4 regions of the Pseudoduganella sp. R-32 genome follow, and region 1 is predicted to be linked to each of the others. Evidence: predicted binding sites of a transcription regulator. Region 1 holds the regulator's gene; each other region holds the start of a gene.

The links. The regulator FNR, encoded in region 1, switches genes on or off when oxygen is low (the NO sensors DNR and NnrR bind a similar motif). The targets are predictions, from matches to a motif close to TTGATNNNNATCAA.
Region 2: a site for FNR is predicted at 2,327-2,340, ahead of ACN9MU_RS14760 (universal stress protein). Genes of this name have one in related genera too.
Region 3: a site for FNR is predicted at 1,794-1,807, ahead of ACN9MU_RS20350 (MBL fold metallo-hydrolase RNA specificity domain-containing protein). Genes of this name have one in related genera too.
Region 4: a site for FNR is predicted at 3,717-3,730, ahead of ACN9MU_RS17400 (universal stress protein). Genes of this name have one in related genera too.

What each region holds. Positions count from the first base shown of each region.
Region 1 is NZ_CP183987.1:3,681,148-3,686,279, reverse strand. Features, by position in the region: gene ACN9MU_RS16915 (aldo/keto reductase family oxidoreductase) at 1-701, opposite strand, end outside; gene ACN9MU_RS16910 (LysR substrate-binding domain-containing protein) at 798-1,697, shown strand; gene ACN9MU_RS16905 (bacteriohemerythrin) at 1,763-2,149, shown strand; gene ACN9MU_RS16900 (MerR family transcriptional regulator) at 2,195-2,644, shown strand; gene ACN9MU_RS16895 (carboxymuconolactone decarboxylase family protein) at 2,598-2,969, shown strand; gene fnr (fumarate/nitrate reduction transcriptional regulator Fnr) at 3,030-3,803, opposite strand; gene ACN9MU_RS16885 (response regulator) at 3,905-4,540, opposite strand; gene ACN9MU_RS16880 (response regulator) at 4,533-5,132, opposite strand, start outside.
Region 2 is NZ_CP183987.1:3,217,321-3,222,452, forward strand. Features, by position in the region: gene ACN9MU_RS14755 (CehA/McbA family metallohydrolase) at 1-1,611, opposite strand, end outside; gene ACN9MU_RS14760 (universal stress protein) at 1,824-2,267, opposite strand; gene ACN9MU_RS14765 (ABC transporter substrate-binding protein) at 2,368-3,384, shown strand; gene ACN9MU_RS14770 (SCO family protein) at 3,381-3,962, shown strand; gene ACN9MU_RS14775 (cupredoxin domain-containing protein) at 3,959-4,396, shown strand; gene ACN9MU_RS14780 (ABC transporter permease) at 4,384-5,132, shown strand, end outside; gene ACN9MU_RS14785 (ABC transporter ATP-binding protein) at 5,132-5,132, shown strand, end outside.
Region 3 is NZ_CP183987.1:4,492,409-4,497,540, forward strand. Features, by position in the region: gene ACN9MU_RS20345 (diguanylate cyclase domain-containing protein) at 1-386, opposite strand, end outside; gene ACN9MU_RS20350 (MBL fold metallo-hydrolase RNA specificity domain-containing protein) at 395-1,759, opposite strand; gene ACN9MU_RS20355 (amino acid permease) at 1,908-3,254, shown strand; gene ACN9MU_RS20360 (hypothetical protein) at 3,254-4,084, shown strand; gene ACN9MU_RS20365 (hypothetical protein) at 4,166-4,729, opposite strand; gene ACN9MU_RS20370 (peptidylprolyl isomerase) at 4,726-5,132, opposite strand, start outside.
Region 4 is NZ_CP183987.1:3,807,413-3,812,544, forward strand. Features, by position in the region: gene rodA (rod shape-determining protein RodA) at 1-1,048, opposite strand, end outside; gene ACN9MU_RS17395 (PHA/PHB synthase family protein) at 1,181-2,791, opposite strand; gene ACN9MU_RS17400 (universal stress protein) at 2,819-3,658, opposite strand; gene ACN9MU_RS17405 (TonB-dependent siderophore receptor) at 3,856-5,132, shown strand, end outside.

The DNA of each region.
Region 1 (5,132 bases):
GACGCGCCCAAGCGGGCGGCGACACGCGACAAGGTAGACGACTGCAGCGGCGAGAACCCGCCCAAGGGGAAGAACGGCACGTAGGCGATACCATCGCGTGCCAGTTCATCAATCAAGGCGTCGTCATTGCGGTGGGCCAGGTTGTACTGGTTTTGCACGCACACGATCTCGCACATCCGCCGGCCCTCGGCTACCTGGGCATGGGTCACGTTGCTCAAGCCGATGTGGCGTACCAGGCCTTTGCGCTGCAGCTCGGCCAGCGCGGCAAGCGGCTCTTCGATCGAGCCCTCAGCCGGCTGCATCGGATCGATCATCAGGCGCAAATTGACGACATCCAGTTTGTCGAGCCCCAGGTTGCGCAAGTTGTCATGCACGGCCTGTTCCAGTTCAGCAGGCGAACAAGCCGGCAGCCAGGAAGAATCGGCGCCGCGCCGGGCGCCAATTTTCGTGGCAATCACCAGGCCATCGCGGTAGGGGCGCAAGGCTTCGCGGATCAATTGGTTGGTTACGTGCGGGCCGTAGAAATCGCTGGTGTCGATGTGATCGACACCGGATTCAACCGCCGTGCGCAAGACCTTCAATGCGCCTGCTGTATCGGCCGGCGGCCCGAAAACATGCGGCCCTGAAAGGCGCATGGCGCCGTAACCCATGCGATTGACGATCAGGTCTCCGAGGCAGTAAGTGGATGGTTGCTGGGACATGGTAGAGCTCCTTTTCAATGAGGTTCCCAGTCTAGAAGCGAATCGACCGTTCGATAAGCCGGTATAATCAAAACAGCCCGTACGAAAATTTGCACAATGCGCGTCGATCTTGCCGACCTGAATGCTTTCATTGCCGTTGCACGCGCCCAAGGCTTTCGCGATGGCGCGCGTGCGATGGGCGTCAGCGCATCCGGTCTCAGCGAAGCGGTGCGCCGCCTGGAAGCCCAGTTGGGAGTGCGGCTGCTGAACCGCACCACGCGCAGCGTCACCTCCACTGAAGCGGGCAAGCGCCTGCTGGCGCGCCTCCAGCCCGCCCTGTCAGAAGTCGATGCCGCCCTCGCCGAAGTGAACGGCTTGCGCGACCGGCCAGCCGGCAGATTGAGGCTGAACGTCCCCATCAGTGCAGCACGACTGGTATTGCCGGCCATCGTACCGGCGTTCCTGGCCGCCTATCCCGACATACAACTGGAAATTGCCGCAGAAGAGGGCCTCGTCGACGTGCTTGCCGCGGGCTGCGACGCAGGCGTTCGCTATGACGAGCGCCTTGAGCAGGACATGATCGCGGTACCCATCGGCCCACGGGTCCAGCGCTTTGCCGCCGCTGCCGCGCCGGTCTACCTCGACAAACGCGGGCGGCCCGACCATCCGCAACAACTGCTCCAGCACGATTGCTTGCGCATGCGCTTTGCCGGGCGCGCCGTACCGCCATGGGAATTCAGGCGCGATGGGGAAACCGTGAAAGTCGATGTCAACGGCCCCTTGCTGGTGGAGCCATCCGGTGCCGTTGAACTGATCGTCGACGCGGCCAAGGCAGGAAGCGGGGTCATCTATCTGTTCGAAGACTGGCTGCGCCCGCACCTGGACAATGGCGCCCTGGAAGCGGTGCTGGAACCCTGGTGGCAATCCTTTACGGGCCCTTTCCTCTACTACCCAGAGCGCCGGCTGGTTCCGCCGCCCTTGCGCGCCTTCATAGACTTTGTCAAAAGTGAAAATTGACATGGATCATGTGCACGATTTTTTCCCAGCGGCACAATTGCGGTTCGACACTACTGGAGAACCCCATGGATTCCATCGTCTTCGGGCCGGACCTCGCACTGGGCATTCCCGTTCTCGACCAGTCGCACCGCATCGTCTTCGACATGCTCGACGCCATGGTAACCCTGCCCCGTCCCGCCTTTGACGCAGCCTGCCGCGACCTGGCAGCTGAATTCATGGAACACCTGCGCGAAGAAAACAGCCTGATGGAGCGCATCGCCTACCCGGCTGCCCAGGCCCACCGCGCAGCCCATGGCTACTTGCTGGAAAAGGTCGCCCGCACCCTGCGCCTGCTGAAGGACGACGAGGAAGCCACGGCACGCGACATCATCCGCACCCTGCCGGACTGGCTCGAGGCCCACATCAACACGATGGACCTTGCGCTCGCAGTTGCGGCTTCCCGGTTAGAGTAATAAAGTGCTTGACTTAGAGTGCACTCTAACTTTTACGATCACCCCATGGAATCGCACCTGAGCATTGACGAAGTCGCCAAACGTACCGGCCTCACAGCCTACACCCTCCGCTATTACGAGCGCATCGGGCTGATTGCCCCGGTCAATCGTGCAGCGGGCGGCCGGCGGCGCTATGCGGCCTCGGACCTTGCCTGGATCGAATTCCTGCTGCGTCTGCGAACGACCCATATGCCAATCGGCAAAATGCAGTCATTCGCAAAACTTCGCGGCGCTGGGGACTCGACGGTGCCGGAACGGCGCCGGATGCTGGAAGAGCATATGCAGAACGTGCTCGCCGAAATCGAGGCGATGCAACAATCTGCAGCATCATTGCAGGCCAAGATCGAGTATTACCGCTCCCTGGAGCAGTCCCTGGCGTCGAATCCAACCACCGATGGAGCACATGCCAATGAACACCGAAAGCCGCTACGAGCGCGGGCTCGCAAAACTGCGTGAAGTCGACGGCCAGGCCGGCGACCGCGTCGTGCAAAGCCTGGAAGATATTGCGCCCGATTTCGCCCGCTACCTGATCGAATTCCCCTTTGGCGACATCTATTCGCGCCCGGGGCTTGACCTGAAATCACGCGAGATCGCTGTGGTGGCCGCGCTGACCGCCATGGGCAACGCTGCGCCCCAGCTCAAGGTGCACATCCACGCCGCCCTCAACGTCGGCGTCAGCCGCGAAGAGATCGTGGAGACCATCATGCAGATGGCCGTCTACGCCGGCTTTCCGGCTGCGCTCAACGGCCTGATGGCCGCCAAAGAAGTGTTCGCGCAATAAAAAAGGGGCAGCAAGAGCTGCCCCATACACCCCCTACAGGTGAGAAAACTGGTAAGCCGGTCAGGCGACAGCGAGTTCCTGCGCCATGCCGCCGGACGACATGGCCTCGAGCCTGGCGCGGTCGGTAATGCGCAGATCGCGGTTGCTCAGGACGATCGAGCCATCCTGGCGCAGGCGGGCCAGCTGGCGGCTGACGCTTTCCACGGTCAGGCCCAGGTAGCCGCCGATATCTTCACGCGACATGCGCAACTGGAAGCTGGTCGAAGAGTAGCCGCGCTGGGCGTAACGGCCAGCGAGGTTCAGCAGGAACATGGCCAGCCGCTGTTCGGCGCGCATATGGCTCAGGAACAGCATCACCGACTGCTCGCGCTGGATTTCGCGGCTCATGGTGCGGTGGAACTGCTGCAGCAAGCCGGGAATCTGCATCACCAGCTCTTGCAGGCGGTTGAAGGGGATCTCGCAGACTTCACTGTCCTCCAGCGCCACGGCATTGCAGGAATGCTGGCCATTGCCGATGGCTTCCATGCCCAGCAGGTCGCCGGCCATGTGGAAACCGCCAATCGTCTGTTCGCCGCGCTGGTTCACCTGCACGGTCTTGAAGTGGCCGAAGCGCACGGCATACAGGCTGTGGAAGCTGTCGCCGGTCTTGTACAGCGGCTCGTCGCGGTTCACGCGGCGGCGGCGGGAAATGATCTGGTCAAGGCGAGCAACATCTTCGTCGGCCAGGCCCTGTGGCAAGCAAAGGCGGTTGAAGCTGCACAGCGAGCATTTGGCTGCGACTGGTGCGCAGGATTTGGTGGCGTTTGCAGGGGTGATTGGGATGACCGGGCTCATTTTGCTGCTCCTTGTTTTCGATGGAAGCAGTATCGCGCCCGGCGTCATTTCCCGGTATCAAGCATCCTGTGTAGTTGCTGTAGTGGTTCCCCTACAGCCGCTCAGATCAGCCCGTGCTCGAGGGCATAGCGGGTCAGCTCAGCATTCGTGGACATGCCCATTTTCTCGAGGATGCGGCTGCGATAGGTTGTCACAGTGTTAGGACTGAGATGTAGTTTTTCCCCTATGCGCACCAGGGACTCGCCCTGGGCAATCAGTTTGAAAACTTCCAGTTCGCGGTTGGAGAGCTCTTCGTGGTCGCCGCTCGGGCCGCCGCCGACCAGGGTTGCCAGTTTTTCAAGCAACGCCGGGCTCACGTGCTTGCCGCCCGAGGCAGCCTTGCGCACGGCCTCGATCAGGGTCGCCGTCGGCGCATCCTTGGTCAGGTAGCCGGAGGCGCCCGATTTCAGCGCGCGCACCGCGTAAATTTCCTCGGAATAGGTGCTCAGCACCAGCACCGCCATGCGCGGGCATTCGCTGCGCAGGGTCTTCAACAGGTCCAGGCCATTCTTGCCCGGCATCTTGATGTCCACCAGCGCCACGTCGAAACTGCGCTCGGCCACGCGCTGCATCGCTTCGACGGCGTTGCCGGCCTCGCCCTCCACGCTGATGTCGGGCGCCGTGCCCAGCATGAGGCGCACGCCATTGCGTGCAATCGCATGGTCGTCGACCAGCAAAACGGTGATCTTGTCACCCATTCTTGTCCTCCAAAGGCAGCCGCAGCTGCAGGGTAGTGCCCTGCCCGGCCTTGCCGCTGATATTCAGTTCGCCGGCAAAGCGGCGCGTGCGCTCGTGCATGCCGAACAAGCCCCACGATTCCCGGTCGGACAAGCCGGCACTTTCGATACCCTTGCCATTGTCTTCCACCCGCAGCACCACGTTTTCGCCGTCAATATCCACGATGACGCGCGCCTCGCTCGCTTCGGCATGGCGCACCACGTTGGTCAGCGCTTCCTGCGCGACGCGGAACAACATGGTGCTGCGCTCCGCATCGAGCTCCAGCGCCTGCGCCTCCGGCGTGATATTGCAGGTGCATTGCAAGCCGCTGCGCTGCGCCACCTGTTCCGCATACCATTCCAGCGCAGGCCAGATGCCCAGCTGGTCCAACACGCTTGGACGCAGGTCGGTAATCACGCGGCGCACGGTCTCTATCGCATCTTGCGCCAGCTTGGCCGCATCCTTCAACAGTGGGTCCGATTGCTCGCCGCCGCGCTCGATGGCGACCGAGATATAGGCCTTGATGCCGGTCAGCAGGCCGCCCAGTTCATCATGGATTTCCTGGGCGATGCG
Region 2 (5,132 bases), 460 kb from region 1:
GTCGTCCTGGGTGACTTTGGCGTAGTAGAAGTGGGCGCCGTCGGTCGGGGTGATGGTGGTGTTGGCGCTGGAGGCGAGCAGGGTGACGGTGCCATTGCGGCCCGGGACGCCTTCGTAGAATTCCGAGGTCGATACGGTCTTGCCGGAGCTGCTGGTGAAGTTGGCCACCAGGTTCAGCGGGCCGCTGTTGGTAAAGCGCTCGCCCATGACATGGCCGTTGGCGGTCAGCACCAGTTGCGAAGTCTTGTCCATCGTCGCAAAGACGCGGCGGGCGCGGATCGCGTCCATGAAGCTGGCCGTGCTCAGCGCGGTGCCGTTCGGGATCAGCACGCCAGTGCGGTTGGTGTAGGAAGCGCCCCAGTTGGCGCAATGGTTGTCCTGGTCGGTGCTGAAGGCGACGTGGAAGCCGGCTTCCAGCGCCTTCTTGCAGGCGCCCTCGTAATTGCTGCGGCTTGTTTCGGTTTCGGTGGTGTTGGTGGAGAAAGCGGAAGTATTCATCACTTCGCACAACGCCATCGCTTCGTCGCCGTCAGCAGTGTAGCCAAGCGGCACGCTGTTGACCAGGAACTGGCCGCTGGACGACGGGTGGTTGAACTGGCCCAGCCAGCCGCGCTGGCGCATCAGGGTGTACAGGCTGGCGTAGTCGTTCTTGGCGGTGTAGGTGTCGGCGATCAGTTGGCCGGAGCTGTTGCTCTCCCATCCCAGCAGCTCGTTCGAGTTCAGGATGTTCATGTGGCCGCCGTTGTTGATGACGCCCCATTCCATGCCGTAGATCGCCAGGAAGTTCGGGTTGGCGCTGTTGAAGCTGGCCGCTTCCGACAGGCCGGCCTGGTACAGGGCCCTGGCCTTGGCCGGGTCGGCGGAAGTATTGGTGGAGTCCGAACCGTCGTACATGTGGTTATGTTCGGAGGCCATCAGGAAGTCCAGGCCCTTGTTCTTCGCGTAGTTGAAGGCGTCGGTCGGGCCGTAGGCAGCCGATTGCGGGTTTTGTGCGCCGGTGCAGGCGGACAGGTCGCCGCCGCCGTCGCTGTGATTGGTCTGGCTGTGCATATTGCCGAAGTAGACCGTGTACGGCAGGGACGACGGTGCCGCGGCGATGGACATCAGGCTCGGCGCAGTGGAAGCCTTGGCCTGCGGCTGCTGGCCGATGGCGATTTCCCATTCCTGGTCGTGGATTTCGCCGTCATGGCCGGCGATGCGGCGCAGTACTGCGTCGGCGCCCGAGGCCAGGCCGCGCTGCGCGTCTTCGGAGATGGCGCGCAGGCGCGCCTTGTAGATGCCGTTCGGCAGGGCATTACGGCGGTTGCGGCCGGCCCATTCGACGTTGACGCTGACAGGCTTGTCCTGCAGGCGTTCGACGCCGGTCCAGCGTTCCACCACGCTGCCGTTCGGCGCGACGACTTCCAGCACCCAGCTCACGGACTGGGCGCCCTTGACGTAAGGGTAGCTGAAATCGAGCTTGAAGCTGCGCGCTTCATTGGCGCCGGCGACAGCGCGGTAAGGCGCGTGCAGCGTGGCTTCGAACTCGTGGTGGTCGGCGGTGGAGGCCTGGGCGGTGCCGATGGCTGCCAGTGCGGCGGCCATCGCAAGCTTGCAAAATGCGAAAGTCATGGTTTTCCCCGTGCTGTGATAATGCGCGAGAATATGCGGCAGCACGGGAGCGGCGACAAATACGGAAAAGCTTTGCGATTAAGACGCAGGCCTTATATACCGGTTTGAATTGTCCCACTTTGAACAATTCTGGTGATTTGTCCGGATTTGAAAGCCTTATGTGACGGGGGCGTCATAAATCTCTTGGCAACTTGTGGCGTTTTTGCCTCAGTTTACTGGGGCCGGAACACCAGAACCGGCACCGGTGTGTTAAGCAGCACGCGGTGCGTCTCGCTCCCCAGCAGCATGCCTTTCACGCCTTTGTAGCCGTGGGTCGCCATCGCGATCATGTCGCAGCCGTAGTCGATGGCGGTGGCGACAATGGTTTCGTAGGGCTGGTCGGAGCGGCGCTGCACCACGTCGCATGGCACGTTGTAGTCCCTGGCGACCTTCGATACTTCGTCCAGCACGGCGCTTGAGTGGACTTCGCTGTCCTTCAGGTAGACGCCGCGCGTGTCTTCCAGCATGTCGGGGTGGTAGGTGAAGATGTGGAATTCCGGGATCACGTGCAGCGCCGTCACGCGCGCGCCGGCTTCCTGTGCAAACTTGATGGCCGAATGCAGGGCGGCGCCGGAGGCCGGCGAACCGTCGGTAGGGAACAGAATGTGCTTGAACATGGCTTGCTCCAGTGGTGGGATTGTTGCATCCAGTCTGCACATTGGTACCGATTCCAACCATGACCTGGGTCAAGTTTCTGGCCAGTGCTAGAATGATCGAATGTCAACCTTGATTGAACATGAACACTTCTTGCGCCGCCGCCAGTTGCTGGGCGGCGCCTTGGCGCTTCCGGCGCTGGGGCTGGGCGGCGCCATGCTGCCTTCGCTGGCGCAGGCCGCGGACCTGCTGGTGGTGGGCGGCTTGCCGGTCACCTGCAACCTGACCTTGCCGATCGCCTGCAGCGCGCGCGGCGGAGCCTTCGAATTCAGCAAGTACAGCGGCTGGCCGGAGATCAAGGAGTCGCTGATGACGGGCCGGATCCAGGCTGCCTACATGCTGGCGCCGCTGGTGATGGACCTGGCCGACAGGAAGATCCCGCTGAAAGTGGTCTCGCTCGGCCATCGCTCCGGCGCCGTGATCATGGTGCGCACCGACTCGGCGCACAAGCGCTTCGCCGACCTGCGCGGCAAGCGCATCGCGATCCCCAGCCGTTTTGCGGTGGATTACCTGTTCCTGCGCAAGATGCTCGCGCGCGAGAACATGACGCCGAAAGATGTGCAGATCATCGAAATGGCGCCGCCCGACATGCCGGCGGCGCTGTACGCCAACGCGGTGGATGCCTACTGCACCGGCGAGCCATTTGGCGCGGCTGCGCAGAAGGCCGGCTATGCCCGTCCGCTGTCGATGACGCGCGATGAGTGGCGCAACTATATCTGCTGCGTGCTGACCGTGCGCGAGGAGCTGATCAAGTCCAACCGCCCGCTGGTGCAGGACCTGGTGAACCACGTGCAGGCAGCCGGCAACTGGCTCGATGCCACGCCCGTCAACCGTGCCAAGGCAGCCAGGATTGCCTCCGCCCGCAAGTTCTTCAACCAGGACCCGAAAGTGATCCAGTTCGTGATGGACAACCCGGCCGACCGCGTGACCTACGGCGACCTGCGCATGATCCGCGCCGAATTCGATGAGCTGATGAAGCTGTCCATCGAAGCCGGCACGCTGAAACGCCCGGTGGCCTTCGAGACCTATGTGGACGAGAGCTTCGTCAAGTCCATCAAGCCGGTGAGCATCGCCCTATGATCCGGCCATTCCTGTTAGCGCTGTCATTGACGGCTGCCGGTGTCGCGCACGCTGCCGGCCAGCTCAAGTCGGGGACCTTCGATCCTCCCCGCTTGGCGCCGCAGATCGCGCAGAAAGCTGCGGACGGCAAGGCCTTCGCGCTCGACAAGTATCGCGGCAAGGTGGTGGTGCTGGAATTCGGCTATACGAGCTGCGCCGACGTTTGCCCCGTTTCGCTGGCCCTGCTGAAACAGGCCCGCGAGCGCCTCGGCCCCTTGGGCGACAGGCTGCAAGTGGTGTTCGTCACCGTGGACCCTCAGCGCGACACTGCAGCGAAGCTCAAAGCCTACCTCGAGCAGTTCGACAAGAGCTTCATCGGCCTGACCGGCAGCGAGGAGCAGATGGCCGCCATCCGCAAGGCCTACGGCATCTCGGCGACGAAGAAGATGGTCGAAGGCAGCAAGTCTGAATACACGATGGGGCATTCCTCCTACCTGTATTTCATCGACCCGCAAGGCAGGCTGCGCGCGCTGATGCCGTTCGGCCGCCCGGCCGACGACATCGTGCATGACGTGACCCAGCTTGCCAGGGAGCAATGAAGCGCCGGCTGCCTGTCATTGCGCTGTTGCTGGCGGCCGCTGTTGCCGGCGCGCTTGCCTGGTCCGCGTATGCACCGATCCACCCGGCTTCGCGCGACGCCCTGTTCGACATCCCCAAAGGCACCTGGGCGCGCCGCATGGCGGGGGAGAAGGCTGAGATCCTGCCCGACACCATCACGCTGGTACTGGGCGTAAACGACGTGCTCCTGCTGCGCAACAGCGATACCGTGCCCCAGATTTTCGGTCCCGTGCTGATCATGCCGGGCCAGGATTTCCGCCTGCCGTTCGAGCAGGCAGGGGAGCATCCCTTCGCCTGCACCGCCCATGCCAGCGGCCAGATGACGGTCGTGGTCAAGCCCACGCCGCCGGCCGGTTGGCAGCGGCTGCAATGGCGCCTTCAAACCTTGTTAGCCAAAGCCCCATGGAGAGACTGAACAAGATATGGCCGCCGCTGGCGGTGCTGGTGGCGATTGTCGCCATCTGGTGGTACGTGGTTATCGCCACCGAGAGCCTGATTTTCCCGACGCCTGCGCAGGTGGTCACCGGCACCATGGAGCTGGTGGAAGACGGCAGCCTGTGGGAACACATCGGCGCCTCGCTGATGCGGGTAGGCATGGGATTCTCGCTGGCGATCCTGGTTGCGGTGCCGACGGGCTTGTGGATGGGACGCGTCGATGGCGCCTTCCGCACGCTGAATCCGGTGTTCCAGATCCTGCGGCCGATCTCGCCGATTGCCTGGATTCCGGTCGCGATCCTGTGGTTTGGCGTGGGCAATGCCTCGCCGGTCTTCCTGATCTTCATCGCCGCCGTGTTTCCGATGATCGTGCAGACGGCGGCTGGCGTGCATACGATCGAGAAGCGCTACCTGCGCGCGGCGGAAAACTTTGGCGTATCGCGCTCCAAATTGTTCAGGCAGGTGATTGTGCCAGCCGTGCTGCCGGAAATTATCGTCGGCATGCGCATTTCGCTCGGCGTGGCCTGGCTGGTGGTGGTGGCGGCGGAGATGATCGCGTTGCGTTCCGGGCTTGGCTACCTGATCATCGATTCGCGCAATGCGGGCAACCGCTATGACCTGGTCATCGCAGGCATGATCATCATCGGACTGATTGGACTGGCGCTGGATGGCATCATGCGCCTGCTGGAAAAACTCAAGGTCGTAAGGTGGCGCTA
Region 3 (5,132 bases), 810 kb from region 1:
GAGCGTTTGTCCCATACCTTGCCCTGCCACTGGCCGGTTCCCAGCAGGCCTTGCCACATCGCCTTGTAGAACCCGGCGTCCTGCCTGCCGGACTGCATGATGCGCGGATGCTGGCCCACCAGCTCGTGGCGCGCGTAGCCGCTCATGGCAGCGAAGGCGCGGTTGGCCTCGACGATGCGCATGTCGCGGTTGACCACCAGGATGCCTTCCGATGTCGCATCGAACACCTTGGCCACCAGGTGCTCGCGCGCCGCGGCGCTGCGCATGCGCTGGCGCAGCAGCCGGGAAATGCTCGTCACATGGCGAAACATCAGCCATGCCGTCAGCGCCGCGGCCAGCAGGGCGCCGCACAGTGCGGCAAGCGAGATTTCCAGCAAGGCCGCCATGGCATCCCCTACTCCAGCACCACCTCTTCCAGGTAGTCCGGCACCCGGCATGGCCAGTGGAGCTGTTCCGAAATGCGCAGCCGCAGGGCATCGGCCGCCGCCGGTTCGCCATGGGTGACGAACACCTGGCGCGGCGTGGCCGAAGAATGCGAGAGCCAGCCCAGGATTTCGTCGGAGTCGGCATGGGCCGACAGGTTGCCGATCAGTTCGACCTTGGCCCGGATCGGGTAATACTCGCCGTGGATCTTGACCGAGGTTTCGCCGGCCAGCATGCGGGCCCCGCGCGTCCCTGCCGCCTGGAAGCCGGCAAACAGGATAGTGTTGCGCGAATCGCCGGCAAAGGCTTTCAGGTGGTGCAGCACGCGGCCGCCGGTAGCCATGCCGCTGGCGGCAATGATCACCATCGGCGCTTGGCGCCGGTTCAGGGCCATCGACTCTTCCACGCTGTTGACGATGTGCGCCACGTGGCCCAGGGCGTGGCAACTGCGTTCGTCCAGCCGGTGCTGTCCCTGGTGCTTGATATAAAGCCGCGTCGCATCCACCGCCATCGGGCTGTTGAGGTATACGGGGAGCGCGAGCGGGATGGCGCCTGCCTCCTTGAGCCGCCAGATTTCATACAGCAGTTCCTGCGCACGTCCGACGGCAAACGAAGGGATCACGGTCACCCCGCCGCGCGCCGCCGTCCTGCTGATGACGTCGGCCAGCTTGCTGCCGGGGTCGGAGACGTCGTGGCGCCGGTCGCCGTAAGTCGATTCCACCACCAGGTAGTCGCATTTGCCAAGCACGGTCGGCGGCCGCATGATCGGATCGTTGGGCCGCCCCACGTCGCCGGAAAACATCACGGTCCGGCTGTTGCAACGTACCGAAACCGACGCGGCGCCCAGGATATGCCCGGCCAGCTGGAAACGCGCCATCATGCCCGGCGCCGGCGAAAACTCCTGCCCGAACGGCACCACTTCCAGGTGCTCCAGCGCGCGCAGCGCGTCCGCTTCCGAATACAGGGGCAAAGCCGGCTTGTGCTTGGAGAAGCTGTGGCGGTTCGCATACAGCGCTTCCTCCTCCAGCAGCCGGCCGCTATCGGGCAGCAGGATGCGGCACAAATCGCGCGTCGCCTCCGTGCAGTACACCTTGCCGCGGAAGCCGGCGCTGACCAGCACCGGAAGGAAGCCGCTGTGATCGAGGTGGGCATGGGTCAGCACCACGCTGCGGATGGCCTCCGGCGGCACCGGGAAAGCATCCCAGTTGCGCAAGCGCAGCTGCTTATAGCCTTGGAACAGGCCGCAATCGACCAATACCTGTTCGTCGCCATGGCGCAACAGGTATTTGGAGCCGGTGACGGTGCCGGTGGCACCAAGGAATTTAAGTGTGAGCATGTTTGCAGCATATCCAAGCCGACGCACAAAATATTTGATCCAGGTCAAAGAGAAGTCTTGCGAAATGCGGCAGTGCGAAAATGACATTGTTGCCTTGCGAGGATGTAGAATCAGGGCCTTTGATCTTTTCGACACCAGGACGCCATACATGACAGAACTGAAACGGGGCCTGAAAAGCCGCCATATCCAGCTGATCGCGCTGGGCGGCGCCATTGGCACGGGCCTTTTCATGGGCATCGCCGACACCATCAAGCTGGCCGGGCCTGCCGTGCTGCTTGGCTACGCGGTGGCTGGCTTCATTGCCTTCCTCATCATGCGCCAGCTGGGCGAAATGGTGGTCGACGAGCCGGTCGCGGGTTCCTTCAGCTATTTTGCCGACAAATATTGCGGCCACATGGCCGGCTTCATGTCAGGCTGGAATTACTGGGTGCTGTACGTGCTGGTCAGCATGGCCGAGCTGACGGCAGTCGGCATCTACGTCCAATACTGGTGGCCGGGCATTCCCACCTGGGTCAGCGCCCTCGCCTTCTTCCTGATCATTAACGCCATCAGCCTGGCCAATGTGCGCGCTTACGGCGAAATGGAATTCTGGTTCGCCATCATCAAGGTGGTAGCGGTGGTCGGCATGATCGTGTACGGCGGCTACCTGCTGGTGTCCGGCAACGCCGGGCCGGAAGCGACCGTGGCCAACCTCTGGCAGCACGGCGGCTTCTTCCCGAACGGCGTGTCGGGGCTGGTGATGGCGATGGCTGTCATCATGTTCTCCTACGGCGGCCTGGAACTGGTGGGCATTACCGCCGCCGAAGCCAGCAACCCTTCCGAGACCATTCCCAAGGCGACCAACCAGGCCATCTACCGTATCCTGATCTTCTATGTCGGCGCATTGGGCGTGCTGCTGTCGCTGTACCCGTGGCAGAAGGTCGTCACCGGGGGCAGCCCGTTCGTGATGATCTTCCACGCACTGAACTCCAACTGGGTTGCGAACATCCTGAACGTGGTGGTGCTGACCGCCGCACTGTCCGTGTATAACAGCGGCGTGTACTCCAACAGCCGCATGCTGTACGGCCTGGCCAGGCAAGGCAATGCACCGAAAGCCCTGCTGGGCGTGAACAAGCGCGGTGTGCCCTTGGCGGCGCTGGGCGTATCGGCCCTCGCCACCGGCATTTGCGTGGTGCTGAACTACTTCATGCCGGGCAAAGTGTTCGGCTTCCTGATGGGGCTCGTGGTCTCTTCGCTAGTGATCAACTGGGGCATGATCAGCTGGATCCACCTGCGCTTCCGCGCCCAGAAAAAGATCGAAGGGCACGAGACGGGCTTCAAGAGCTGGGGCTACCCGCTGACCAACTACCTGTGCCTGGCCTTCCTGGCCGGCATCCTGCTGATCATGTACCTGAGCGAAGGCCTGCGTATTTCGGTGTACCTGATCCCGGTCTGGCTGCTGGCACTGTACATCGGCTACCGCCTGCGCGGCGTGCCTGAAAAGGCGGCGGCGTAATGCCCAAGGTCGCACTCCTGACGATCCACGGCATGGGCGAGCAACCGCTCGACTATGCCGACGACATGCGGCGCGCGCTGTCGCACCGCATGGGCGCGGCCTTCTCCGACGTCGACGTGCATAGCGTGTATTACCAGCACCTGCTCAAGCCCAACGAGCTCGATGTATGGAACCGCACGCGCGAGCGCTCCACCGTGCGCTACGAACAGCTGCGCAAATTCATCCTGTTCGGCTTTGCCGATGCGGCAGGGCTGGAAAATCGCAAGGAATACGACAATTCGGTCTACGAGCAGGCGCAGATGGAGATTGCGCGCGCCCTGCTGGCGATTCTTGCCAACCGCGGCCCGGAAACGCCGATCGTGCTGCTGGCGCATTCGCTGGGCTGCCAGGTCATGTCCAGCTTTATCTACGACGCGCAAAAGCGCGCCGGCGGCGGTGCTGTAGCCGCCGGCATCTGGAAGCCGGGCCGCATGGCCGACAGCCTGACTGCCGAGCAGCGCAAGTTCCTGCAATGCGGCACGGTGCGCACCTTCGTGACGACCGGTTGCAATATCCCGGTCTTCGTCTCCGCCCACCAGCGCATGGACGTCAAGCCGATCATCAAGCCCAATCCAGCATTCACCTGGCTCAACCTGTACGACCCCGACGATGCACTCGGCTGGCCCTTGCAGCCGCTGGAAGGCGGCTACGAAACCCTGGTCGAAGACCGCGTCGTCAACGCCGGCCAGGGCATCCTCGACTTCATGACCAAGAGCTGGAACCCGCTCTCCCACACCGCCTACTGGACCGACGACGAGATCATCAAGCCCTTGGCCAGCTTATTAGTTTGAAAGTCGGGGTCAGGTCTGGCAATCCGCCATTCTTTTCGCAATGCGAAAAGAATGGCGGATTGCCAGACCTGACCCCGACTTTTATCTTGAACGCATGTTGTCGGCGGCTTGGCGCTGCTGTTCGATGCGGCGGATCTTTTCTGCGACTTTGGCCAGCTCCTCAGGCGGCACGCCGGCTTCGCGACCTTGCTCGAGATCGGAATGCAGGCGGGCTAGTTCGGGGACTGCGGCTTGGGCGTAGGCCGCGGCCAGGCGCTGTTTCTGCGCCAGCTCATGGGCGGCGTAGGCTTGCGGGTCGGCCATTACGCTGGCGTCGGGGTGCTCGGCCGGGGCGTCGTGCTGGATCGGCGGGGTGCGGGCATCGCCGGATTCCCGTGCCTGGGCCAGCGAGAGCCAGGCTGGCGCCCGCGCGTCGACCGGCGGGATCGGCACGCGGCGCAGTCCATCGCCTTCGCCCGTATCAGCCATCGCCGGACGTTCGCCAGCCCCCGGTGCGGGCATGGGGGCCGGCGGTGCGGGCTTGGGTGGTGTGACGGCGGGCGCCTGGGGAGGGGGCGTCGTTTCGCGAACGCTGGCGAAGTACCATTGGCCAACGACGGCGGCGACAATAGCGGCGATGACGGCGATGGCTTGCCAGTGTTTCATGGCGCCTCTGCGATTTCAATGCGCACTGTGCGGCGCGACTGTTCGATCATCTGGCTTAGCTGCTGCCTGGCTTTCTGCAGCGCGATCATGCGGCTGGCCTGGTAGCGCACTGTTTCCGATTGCAGCGGGTGGGCGCCATGGACCTGTTCTTCAACGAGCACGATTTCCCAGTAGGCGTTCTCGTTCGGGCCGACCGGTGCCCGGACCGGGGCGGATGGCTTGCCCGGCGGCTGGCTGAAGGCGAGGCTGGCCAGCCAGTCCTTGCTGCCGTCGGCGCTGATCCAGCCAAGGTCGCCGCCTTTGGCTGCGTCGCCGGCGCGCGACATGCGGCGTGCAGTGGCGGCGAAGCCTGCGCCTTGCTGCAATGCCCTCACCGCACGCTGCGCCTGCGCTTCGTCCGCTA
Region 4 (5,132 bases), 130 kb from region 1:
TTCCCAGTGTCACCAGGGCAGTGCCGCCATAGCTGAAAAAAGGCAGCGGCACGCCAACCACCGGTACCACGCCGCTCACCATGCCGATATTGATGAAGGCATAGGTGAAGAAGATCATGGTGATGGCGCCGCCCAGCAAACGCGAAAATGGCGTCACCGCGCTGGAGGAAATCTGCAGGCCGCGCCAGATCAGCAAGGCGTACATCACCAGCAGCGCAATCCCGCCGAACAGCCCGAATTCTTCGGCGAAGACCGAGAAGATGAAGTCGGTGGAGCGTTCCGGAATGAAGCCGAGGTGGCCCTGGGTGCCATCCATCCAGCCGCGGCCAGCCATCCCGCCGGAACCGATCGCGATTTTCGCCTGGGTGATCTGGAAACCCTTGCCAGCCGGATCCGAGTCCGGGTTGAGGAAAGTCAGCACCCTTTGACGCTGGAAGTCGTGCAGCAGTTGCCACACCACTGGCACCGCAGCCAGGCCGCAGACAGCCAGGGCGGCAAGCGCCTTCCACGATAGCCCGGCCAGCACGATCACATAGAAACCCGCCGCCAGCACCAGCATCGCCGTGCCGAAATCGGGCTGCTTGGCGATCAGTCCCACCGGAATGGCCAGCAGCACCGCGGCCGCGACGAATATTTGCCAGCCCTTGGCGCCATCGAAGCGGTGGAAGTACCAGGCCAGCATCATTGGCATCGCGATCTTCATCATCTCGGACGGCTGGAAATCGTGACCGAGATTGAGCCATCGCGTCGAGCCTTTTTTCGTAACGCCGAACAGGAACACCGCTAACAGCAAGGCGACGCCAAGCGAATACAGCGTGACTGCATGGCGCATCAGCATGGGCGGCGGGATGTTCGCGACCGCCCACATCAGGCCCAGCGCCATCGCCACGTTACGCAACTGCAGTTCGAAGCGCCCCGGGAAGTCGGCCGAGGCGGAATACAGTGTCAACAGGCCAGCCGCCAGCAGCAAGCCAAGGATGGCAGCCAACGGCGCGTCAACAGCCAGCACCGGCCGCAGGCGGCGCCACAAAGAAGAATGACCGGTCATTGGAAGGCCTGCAGCCAGATTACGCGGCCAGCCAGGACGGCAAAGCCGGAAAATGCGATCGCGCCAATCACGGCAAGCCGGCGGCGGAATTGTTTTTGCTCATTATTCATGGCCGAAATTATAAGGCCAGGGCTAGCGCTCGCGCACGTAGTTTCCGGGGGCATCGCCTAGCCAGGGATAATCGGCATGGGCCGCCGGCGCCGGCGTGCGCCACTCGCCGCAGCGCCCGTGCAGCCAGGCGGTCCAGTCCTGCCACCAGGAGCCTGGAGTTGGCGTTTGCACCGCTAGCCAGTCCTTGGCGTCGCGGCCCGCAATCAGGGGAGCCGACCAGTATTGCTGTTTGGCGCTGCCGCCCGGCGGATTGATGATGCCCAGGATATGGCCGGAGGCGGTCAGCACAAAATGTACCGGAGCGCCCACCAGCGCCGCGCTGCGGTAGGTGCTGCGCCAGGGGGTGATGTGGTCCGCCACCGCACCCACGGCATACAGGGTTTGGCGGATGCGGCCAAGGTCAAGCTTCTGGCCGCGGATTTCAAGCGCATCCGCGTGGGCCAGCTTGTTGGCCTGGTATAGCTCGCGCAGGCAGAAACTGTGCGTGGCGCGCGGCTGGCGCGTGCCGTCCGAGTTCCAGGCCAGGGGCGCCAGCGCTGGTGCAGGCTCGCCGAGCAGGTACTTGTGCACCACATAGCGCCAGATCTGCGTATTCGGGCGCAGCATGCGGAAGCTCCAGCCGATCTGCTGCGAGTCGAGAAAACCCTGGCGCGCCATCAGGCCGTCCAGCAAGGCCACGCTTTCGTCGTTGATGAAGCTGGCGATGTCGCCAGGCTTGGAAAAATCGGTGAGCGTGGCCAGCAGCGTCCAATGCGCAACCGGGACATTGCGCGCCGCCCGATGGTGGCGGTTCAGCCACGCCATCAGCGCCGACAGGGCGGTGCCGCCGATGCAATAGCCGACCGCATGCACTTGCGGGACGCCGGCGATGTTGCGCGCCGCGTCGATGGCAGCGAGGATGCCATCGAACAGGTGGTCTTCGAAGCTGGCATCCTGCATATTGGCGCGCGGATTCTTCCAGCTCATGACGAACACGTCGAAACCCTGTTGCACCAGGTGCCGCACCATGCTTTGCTGGGCGGTCAGGTCCAGGATGTAGTACTTGTTGATCCAGGGCGGCACCAGGACCAGCGGCATCGCCCGAACTTGCGGGCAAACAGGCGCGTACTGGATCAGCTCCATCATCTGGTTGCGCATCACAACGCGCCCTGGCGTCGCGGCCAGGTCGCGTCCGAGCTGGAACTGGGCCGGATCCACCATGCGCAGGTCGCCTGCCAGCACATCGCGCAGCCATTCTTCAAAGCCGTGCTTCAGGCTAGCCCCGCCGCTGTCGAAGGCGCGTCGCAGTACGACCGGATTGGTCCAGGGAAAGTTGCTGGGGGCTAGGGCGTTGCACCAATGGCGCAGCCAGAAGGCAGCACTGTGGGCTTCGCTTTCTTCCACGCCTGGCGTGTCGTAGACCTGCCGTTCCAGGGTGCGCGTGAAGCCGAGGTATTGCTGCATCAGGCCATGAAAGAATGGATTGTCGCGCCAGGCGTCGTCGCTGAATCGGTCATCGCCCTCCGCAGCTTCCGCCAGGGGCGCAGGCATGCCGGTCGCCCAGGCGACTGTGGCAAGCTCCTGCCACGCCCGGGCCATCTCCAGTGGATGCACCAGCCATGCGGCGGCGACATTGGCGAACGGATTTGGCATGCAGGCCAGTATAGACCTAATGCGGACCTAATGCGCCATCAGCACAGGAAGCGTCATGCTTTGCAATACCGTACGGGAAGCACCGCCCAGCATGATTTCGCGCAAGCGGCTATGGCCGTAGCAACCCATGACCAGCAAATCGGCATCGAGATCCGAGGCGAAGGAGAGCAGGGCAGAGCCGACGTCGATCGCCGTCGCTTGCGAGGAGACTTCGACCTTGATGCCATGGCGCGCCAGGTAGAGGGCCATGTCTGCGCCCGGTTCGCTGCCGTGGGCCTCGGGTTCGCGGCCGGCATTGAACACAGCCAGCGTGACTTTGCCGGCCTGCTCCATCAGCGGAATGGCAGCGGTGATGGCGCGGGTGGCCTCCATGCTGCCGTCCCAGGCCACCAGCACACGCTGGAACGGCGCTTCGAAATGGCCGGCATAGGGCACCACCAATACCGGCCTTGCGCTGTTCATGGCCACATATTCGGGTGTTTCTTCTTCCATTGGCGAAATCGGATCGTCCGGGTTGACCTGGCCCAGTATCAGGAGGTCGCCGTAGCGCGACTGCAGCACCAGGCCATCCGCGGCCTGGTCGTCAAGCAGGCGGGATTCGAAGGACGGCAGGTCCAGCATCGCGCATTGCAACTCGAAACGCCGTAAGCTGTCGCGGGCGGCTTCCCGCGCTTCGTCGATGCATTGGGCTGCCAGGCTGACACCCATGGCGGTGGCATGGTCGGCGTACAGGAAGCGCGAAATGCCGCTCATCGCCGCACCGACCAGGCGGCCTTTTGACATGCGCACGATCTGGGATGCCAGCCGTACCCGGCGCTCGGTATCGGCGGAACTATTCACGTGCACAACGACAGTCTTGAACCCCATGGCAGCCTCCGGGATGGATAGATGTGAAAAAGTCTAGGGTTATGCGCAATCCAGCGGCATGATCTGGGTCAATTTCAATCTAATCCGGTAACTTGCATAAGCAAGTGTTGACTTTTAGATGCGAATGGTTATCATTTGCGTCTTCTAATAAAGCCAGCTCCTCGCCAGCTAATCATTAATAATTAGCTGAGGTAACGATGGACAAGAAGAAGTTGGCGGTATTGCTTGGGTTGGCATTTCCGGGTGCTGTCCTGGCGGAAGACGCTGCAGTGATGCCGCAGATCCAGGTCACCGCGCAAAGGCCGGACACCTACACCGCGGAACGCAGCCGGACGGCCACGCCGCTGAGCATTTCGCCGCGCGACACGCCGCAATCGATATCCGTGATGACCCAGCAGCGTATCGAGGACCAGGCGTTACAGACCGTGACCGATGTGGTCAACAATGTGACCGGCGTTTCGGTCAACCAGTATGAGACGCATCGCGCCGGTTTTACCGCGCGCGGCTTCGACATTGACAACCTGCAGATCGACAGCGTGCCGACGGCCTGGGAGCAGGCATGGAGTTCCGGCGAAGTATTGGGGAGCCTGGCCCTCTACGACCGTTTAGAAGTGGTGCGCGGCGCCACAGGCTTGATGACGGGCGCCGGCAATCCTTCGGCGGCCATCAACCTGGTGCGCAAGCGTGCGGCCAGCAAGGAGCTCACCGGCAGCGCGCAGCTTGGCACCGGCCGCTGGAACGAGCGCCGCACCATGGCAGACGTTTCGACCCCGGTCAATGCCAGCGGTAGCGTACGCGCCCGGGTGGTCGGTGAATACCAGCGTTCCGACAGCTGGGTCGATCTGATGAAGAGCAAAAGCCACACTTTCTATGGCACTGTAGAAGCCGACCTGGCGCCCGGCACCGTGCTTTCCGCCGGCTACAGCCGCCAGGAAAACGACCCGCAAGGCCCGATGTGGGGCGGCCTGCCGTACTGGTACACCGACGGCAGCAAGACCAACTGGGATGTATCGAAAACGTCGGCGGCCGGATGGACGCGCTGGGAAACAGCGTACGAGAACGCCTTCGCCAACCTTGAACACAGCTTCGACAACGGCTGGAGGCTGCGCGCCGGCTTCAGTCATGGCGACCGCAAGGCCGATTCCGCGCTGCTTTACCTCTCAGGGGTACCTGAGCGCGCGACGGGACTGGGCATGGGCGCGTTTGCAGGCTCCTACATTACGCACACCCGGCAGGACGACTTCAGCCTTCATGCCAGCGGACCCTTTGCGCTCGCCGGGCGCAAGCATGAAGCGGCGTTCGGTTACATGCACTCGAAGCAGGAATTCAATGCCGACAGCCGTGCCGCCGATTACGGCAGTGACTACCCTCCGGTAGGCGATTTCAATCACTGGAATGGTGCAGCGTATCCTGAGCCGAATTGGGGCGCGCCGACATTTTACGAAAAGAGCGTGACCCGGCAGGAAGCGTTGTA